Linked DNA regions of Methyloterricola oryzae. The protein of the gene in region 1 interacts with the protein of each later gene in a pairwise test. Links are inferred from orthologs where the notes say so. Each region holds a gene or a part of one and is shown on either strand. Other genes may lie near its edges.

Evidence for each region.
Region 2: the proteins of EK23_RS04605 (region 1) and EK23_RS03830 interact in binary tests that used the Escherichia coli proteins (3 or more experiments, as listed by UniProt). The link is inferred for Methyloterricola oryzae from one-to-one orthologs.

Annotation. Positions count from the first base shown.
Region 1 is NZ_JYNS01000002.1:165,585-168,841, reverse strand. The notes cover bases 62-3,082. They hold EK23_RS04605 (TonB-dependent siderophore receptor), read right to left. Parts: upstream 2,775-3,082; coding sequence 348-2,774; downstream 62-347. Other genes in these bases: EK23_RS04600 (FecR family protein), read right to left, coding at 2,945-3,082; EK23_RS04610 (PepSY-associated TM helix domain-containing protein), read right to left, coding at 62-345. Also shown: more of EK23_RS04610, read right to left, coding at 1-61; more of EK23_RS04600, read right to left, coding at 3,083-3,257. UniProt on the Escherichia coli protein: Involved in the uptake of iron in complex with ferrichrome, a hydroxamate-type siderophore. Binds and transports ferrichrome-iron across the outer membrane.
Region 2 is NZ_JYNS01000001.1:869,643-872,826, forward strand. What follows is about bases 1-2,983. They hold EK23_RS03830 (energy transducer TonB), read right to left. Parts: upstream 1,862-2,983; coding sequence 1,139-1,861; downstream 1-1,138. Other genes in these bases: EK23_RS03815 (DMT family transporter), read right to left, coding at 1-60; EK23_RS03820 (ExbD/TolR family protein), read right to left, coding at 57-461; EK23_RS03825 (MotA/TolQ/ExbB proton channel family protein), read right to left, coding at 463-1,125; EK23_RS03835 (PepSY-associated TM helix domain-containing protein), read right to left, coding at 1,988-2,983. In the rest of the region: more of EK23_RS03835, read right to left, coding at 2,984-3,184. UniProt on the Escherichia coli protein: Interacts with outer membrane receptor proteins that carry out high-affinity binding and energy dependent uptake into the periplasmic space of specific substrates such as cobalamin, and various iron compounds (such as iron dicitrate, enterochelin, aerobactin, etc.).

The sequences.
Region 1 (3,257 bases):
GAAGAAAGTGAAGACGTCCTCGGGGCCTTCCGGGTAATAGACGAAGCCAGGTTCAGCGCCAGGGGGAGCGCCAGTCCGGGCCGCCGCCACGATCTCGTCGAGCGGGCGATAGGATGCCGATTCGGCGGGCGCGCTCACCCGGAACTGCCCTGGACTCAGCCAGGCATCCAACTCCTGCCAGAACACCAGCACGCTGCCGGTCAGCCCGATCAGGGCCAGCACCGCTCCCGCCGTCAGTCCGAGCCACAAGTGCACCTGCAGCCACACCCGGCGGCGGGCCTTGAGGCGCGCAAGCCTTGCGGCGCCAAAGTCTTCCGGGGAATGGCGATGAGCGATGCTAACCACGCCTAATACTCCACCCGGACCGAACCCAGGAAGGTCAATGGCGCTCCTGCGTTGATGCCCAAACGGTAGCTGGAGCGGTCGTAGTAGGTTTGATCGAGCAGGTTGTAGGCATTCAACTGCGTCGTGATCTTGGCGCCCGCATGAACGAAGCTGTATCCAATGCTGGCGTCCCAGCGCACATAGCCAGGCAGTTGGAATGAATTCTCGGGATCGCCCTGGCGCTGCCCCCGCGCATAGACGCCGGTACCGAAACTCAGCCCTTTCAGGTCGCCTTCGCTGAACTCGTACTTGGTCCAGACGTTGCCTGAATTTTTCGCCACGCCCATCAGTCCGTTGCCCTCGAAATCGCCCTTGACGTAGTCCGCGTCGGTATAGGCGTAGCTCGCCGTCACGCCCCAGTTTTCGGTAATCCGGCCGCTCACGTCCAGTTCGAAACCACGACTCCTGGCCTGACCGCTTGCCCTGGAATATTGAGGATTCTGCGGGTCCACTGCCAACAGATTGTCCTTGTAGATCTGGTAAAAGGCCAAGGTCGCCGTCACACGCTTGTCCGGTGATTCCAGCTTGGCGCCCATCTCCGCCTGCTTGCCGGTCTGCGGGCTGAAGGGCTGGCCTGAAATGGAGAACCCGGAGTTTGCCGAGCCGTAAGACTGCACGTAGTTGCCGTAGAGGGAGAGCCAGGGCGTCGCCTGGTACAACAGCCCGAAGCGGGGATTGAAGGCATTGCTTGAAAGGGACTCCAGGTTGATGGCCGCAAACGATCCGTTGTCCGATCCGCCCGTGCTTTGCGAAGCCCAGTCCTGTCGCCCACCGAGCAGCACATGCAACTTCTCCCACAGGGTGATCTGGTCCTGGAAGTAAACCCCGTACCAGTTCTCGTAGTTTTCGTAGGCAAAGTCCAGCGCGGGCGGCAGCAGGCGGGTCAGATCGGTGCCGCTGTATTGCGGATCGTAGATATTGATCTCGTTGATCCCGCCATAGATGCCGTTGGTGTAACCGGGGCCGTCGTGCTCGTCCAGACGGTAGAAGTCGAAGCCCACCAGGGTCTCGTGTCGCATGAAGTCGCCGGTGAAGAACTTGCCGACCAGATCCAGATTGGCGGCATAGGAGTTGCGACGCAGCGCCGTGTCCCAGACACCCCGCTTCAATACGCCGGTGGCTTCGTTCAGTTCTCCGAACCACAGGGACGTCTGATGGTAGCTGGTGGAGGTGTACTGGAAGCGGTTGGTGATGCGCCAGTCTTCGTTGAAGCGATAGGTCCAATCGAGGGCGGTCAGCACCTTGTCCTGGGTATTGGGGTGCAGTTTGCTGGTGTAGTTTCCGTCCTGCAGGAAGCGGTTGATGGGAATGTCCGCCGGCCGATTGCCGACCGCCACCAGACCACCCTCGTCGTCGGTGAACTGGTAATGTTGGTATTCCACATCCAGGTTCACCTCGAACTGGTCCGTGGGCCGCCAGGTCACAGTCGGCGCAACGAAAACATTTTCCTGACTGACGAAGTCGCGGAAGGAATTGTTGCTGCGATAGGCGATGTTCATCCGCCCGAGCAAGGTCTTGTCCGACGTCAAGGGACCCGTGGCATCCACCGTGGTGCGATAGAAGTCATAGGAGCCGAACTGCTGCTGCACGGAGAAGTACGGGTCCTTGAACCCCCGCTTGGGCACCAGGTTGATCATGCCGCCCGGCTGGATTCGCCCGTACAACACGGAGGCAGGGCCTTTCAGCACCTCGACGGCCGAAAGGTTCGCCGTCTCCATGTTGCTCAAATAGGCCTGGCGTAGTCCATTGCGATAGGTATTGCCCTCGGAGTCGAAGCCACGGATGATCGCCCCGTCGTAAAAGGCATCGGTGACCTGCACGCCGCTGATGTTCTTCAGGGCATCGTTGAGGGTCACCACCTGCTGGTCATCCATCACCGTGCGCGAGACCGCCTGGATGGAAACCGGCGTCTCCATGATAGGCGTATCGGTCTTGGTCGCCGTCTTGGAATTCGGGACCGCGTAATTGTCGTTATACGGATCATTGGGGTCGTAGTCGGCCTTGCCGGTCACGGTGACCTTGGGCAGGGCGTTGGAAGGCGCCGATGCCGCCTCTTTGACTGCAAACACCGTGCCGCCTACCGGCTCGGCATGCAGATCGTTGGCCGCCAACAGCCGATTGAGCGCCTCGTCCACCGTATAGCTGCCCTGAAGTGCCGCAGCCCGCCGGTCCTTGACCGTCGTGTCGGCGTAGACGAGCTTGGCGCCCGAAGTCAGCGCGACCGAGTTGAGGCTCGCCGACAAGGGCTGTGAGGGCAGATCGAAGGTGTAACGGGCCGCTTCCCCGGCCGAAGCCTCGACGGCCAGGGCCGCCAGGCTTAGCATCAATGGCCTGCCCAGTTCTCCGACCGACATGCGCTTCGTGGTTGGCTCCGGATGGCCAGCTTCCATGGTGTGTTCCCCTTTCGTGGTTATCAGTGCAAAGCGTCTGGCGCGAACGCGCTCACTGACAAATAACGAGCGGGGAACTTGCAAGTGGACATTTTTCTATCGGAGCGATTTCGGCCTTGCGGCACGGGCCCCGGCAGCGCAAGGGCACGTCCGGCGGAAACCCTCGCCCATCATCGCGAGCGGGCCTCAGCCTGTTGCACGATAATTCTGTCGCCCGATTTGATCGCCTTGAGCGGCAGGATGGTCTCCAGGGCCTTAAGGAAGGGTTGCAGATCGCCGGCGTCGAAATTGCCACTGAGGGTTTGGCGGGAAATCTCACCATCGGCGAAATCAAACTTCACCGGATGATGGCGCTCCATTTCCGCAACGACTTCGCTCAAGGGTGTCTGCCGGAACACCAGCCGGCCTTCCAGCCAGGCCCGGTCGCGCTCGGCGTCCGCTGGCTGGCGCGGCCCCAGCCCCGCATCCTTGCGATAAGCCCTG
Region 2 (3,184 bases), on another replicon or contig:
CCGCTTGTCGGAGCCACGCGCCGGGGATGCGTCGACCTGCCTCGTCCGGGCTTTCCTCACTCGCGGGTGATGAAAGCCAACTTGGTGATGCCAGCGCGGTGGGTCATGGCCATGGCCTCGGCGACGCGGCCATAAGACACGGCCTCATCCGCCTGGAACTGCACGATCAGTTCAGGGTCTGCCTGCAACAGGCTTCTGAGTTGGGCCTCCAAGGTCTGTGGCTGCTGCGGCTGGTCGTTCAGGGTAATGGCGCCCTGGGCGTCGATGGCGACGGTGGCCACATGTTCGTCGGGCGTCGGATCGGTCTTCTCCGTCTTGGGCAGATCCACCCGCACAGCCTGGGTGAGCAACGGCGCGGTGACGATGAAGACCACCAGCAGCACCAGCATCACGTCAACCAAAGGCGTCACATTGATTTCGCTCATGGCCTCGCGGTCGGAAGAATCGGTCTTGAAGGCCATCTCAGTCGCTCCCGGTGTTCTTAATGCCAGTCTTGACCGCCAGGTTGAGGAAATCGGTGGCGAAATCCTCCAGCTCGGACTCGCACAGTTTGATCCGGCGCAGGAAGAAGTTGTAAGCCAGCACGGCCGGAATGGCGGCGGCAATGCCGATGGCGGTGGCGATCAGCGCTTCGCCGATGGGGCCTGCCACGACGTCAAGGCTGGCGGACTTGGCCTGGCTGATGTCCTTGAGCGCGTGCATGATGCCCCAGACCGTGCCGAACAAGCCGACAAATGGCGAGGTGCTGCCGATGCTGGCGAGCATGGAAAGGCCCTGCTCCAGCACCTTGCGTTCCTTGCTGATCTGCTGGCGGAGGGAACGCTCCAGGATGGACTGAATATCACCGCTCAGTTCCAGCAGGCGCGAGGTGTTGCTGCGCATCTCGCCGAGCACGGAAAAGCCCGCCCCGGCGATTCGGCCCCAGGCACTGTCTTGGTGCTCCAGGTGCGCCGCAGCCTCCAGATCGGTCGCGCCCCAGAAAGCTTCCCCGTAACCGCGGTTGCCCTGGCCTATACGCCAAAGGGACCAGGTCTTGAAGAAAATGATGCCCCAGGTGATGACGGAAAAGGCGATGAGGACCCAAAGGGTGATCTGCACGATATTTCCGGCGGAAACTTCGATCATGTTCGATTCCTTGTCAGTGCTTGAGTTTGTATTCGATGGGCACAATGACCCAACTGGCGACAGCCTGGTCACCGCGGCGCGCAGGCAGGAAATGCCATTCCTTGACCTGGTCGACGGTGGCATTGTCGAGGATCTCGTGGCCACTGCTGCTCTCGATGCGGATTTCACCCGCCGAACCGCTGGGGAGCACCTGCACCCGCAGCACCACCCGCCCTTCCCAGCGCCGCTCCAAGGCCACCGGCGGGTAACGGGTCGGCGGATTCTTCAGCGAGGCATCCTTATAGCTGGCCGCGACAAAGGGCTGTGGCGCAGGCGCTTGCGGTTTTGCGGCAACCGAGGCCGGAGCCGTCTCCGCAGCCGGGGGAACTGGCGGCGCAGGCGCTTTGACTTCCTCGCGGACAGGCTCCGGCCGAGGTTGCTTCTTCTCCACCGGCTTCGGTTTAGGCTTGTCCGGCTTCTTGGGGGCCGGCTTCTCCGGTGGTTTTTCCGGTTTTGGCGGAGGTGGGGGCGGCGGCTTCACCACCGGCTGCGGCGGTGTTGGCGCAACGGCCGGAGGCGCGGCCACCAGGGCCACCTCGATCACTTGCGCAGGCGTTATGGGCGGCTGAGGCTGCGGCCGTTCCGCGGACCAGAGCGTCCAGAACAACGCGTGCAGCACCACTGAAACGGCAATGCCGATGGCAGGAGCGCGCAGTGATTGCGTAAGCGGAGGCTCGTTGAACGACGAAAGCTTCATGGGGAATTAACAGGATCCGTTCCAGACCGGCGTCGTCGCTCGCGCGGACCCGGTTGCCCGCCGCCGGACAGGGCCCTGCCAAGCGGGGTTATATTATAACCATTTGAAGCGACAACGCTCCCTCCTTCACCGCCCTTTGCGCTGCAATCCGGCCGCCAGACGTTCCAGGCGATGCTGCAAAGCCAGCAGCAGGGCAATCAGACCGGCGCGCAGGCGCAGCGCCGCAGCCTGTGCGATTGGCCCCAACCGGATGGCCATATCCCGGAGAACCCCTGGCCCTCGCCAGGATGCTTCCGGCCAGTTCGTCGGACGGTCAGCAATCCAGCCGCACCTATGCAGCCAGCGCAGCAGCCCGGTCACATAAAGCAGCAGGGGAATGCCGCCGGCGAAGAACCAGGCAAGCCGTCCACCACCGCCATAAGCTTCGCCCGTGTGCAAAGGCCACAACCATGCGAGGAAAGTCTGCCCGGCCGAGAACTGGTTTGGGTTGCGCACATCCAGAATCTGGCCGCTCCAGCGGTCCACCCACACGGTCGTGAACGGGTGACGCTGGTTGATCTCATCCCGCTGCCGCAGGTTCACGCGATAGCTGCCGGTCTCGCCGGCGGGCTGGGTGATGCGGCGCACCTGTGCATGAGGAAACAGCCCGCGGGCGATCACCACGGCCTCACTGAGACTGACCGGATGATCGTTGGGAACGGCAGTGCTGCGGACCTCCCGCCCCTCGTTGCCATGCGCCATGGCGGTGTCGCCGATGACGCCTTCTGCCAACTCGGGAAAAGCCAGGTTGAATCCGGTGGCAGCCATGAGCAGCAGCCATGCGGCGGCAAGCAGACCAATGCCCCGATGCAGGTCCAGCGCCAACCGCATCAGCCCATGCGTGCGGCGCAGGCGGAAGGCCTGCTTCAAACTACGCAGCCCCGGCCACCACAGGTACAGGCCACTCGCCGCCGACAGCATCAGCAGCAGCCCCAGCATCCCCACCAGGCTCCGCCCGCCGCGGCCTGCGAGCAGCTGCGTGTGCAGGTCCGCAAGCCAGGAACTCACCGTCTCGCCCCAGATGCGGCTGGCCAGCACCTCGCCCGTATAGGGATTCACCGAGACCATCAGCGGAGCGTAATAGCGATCCGCAGTTTCCTCGGGCCTCGCATACCACGCGGTGACCGGCCAATCTGGCCGGTCCGGCAATTCCAGAGTCCAGGGCGCATAGCGCTTGGGATGGGCCTGCTCGACCGCCCGCATGATCTGCTCCAAGGACAGCATGTGGCGGCTGGGCTCGTCCTCCAGACTGAAGCTTGGACCGAGTAGGCCATCCAACTCCTC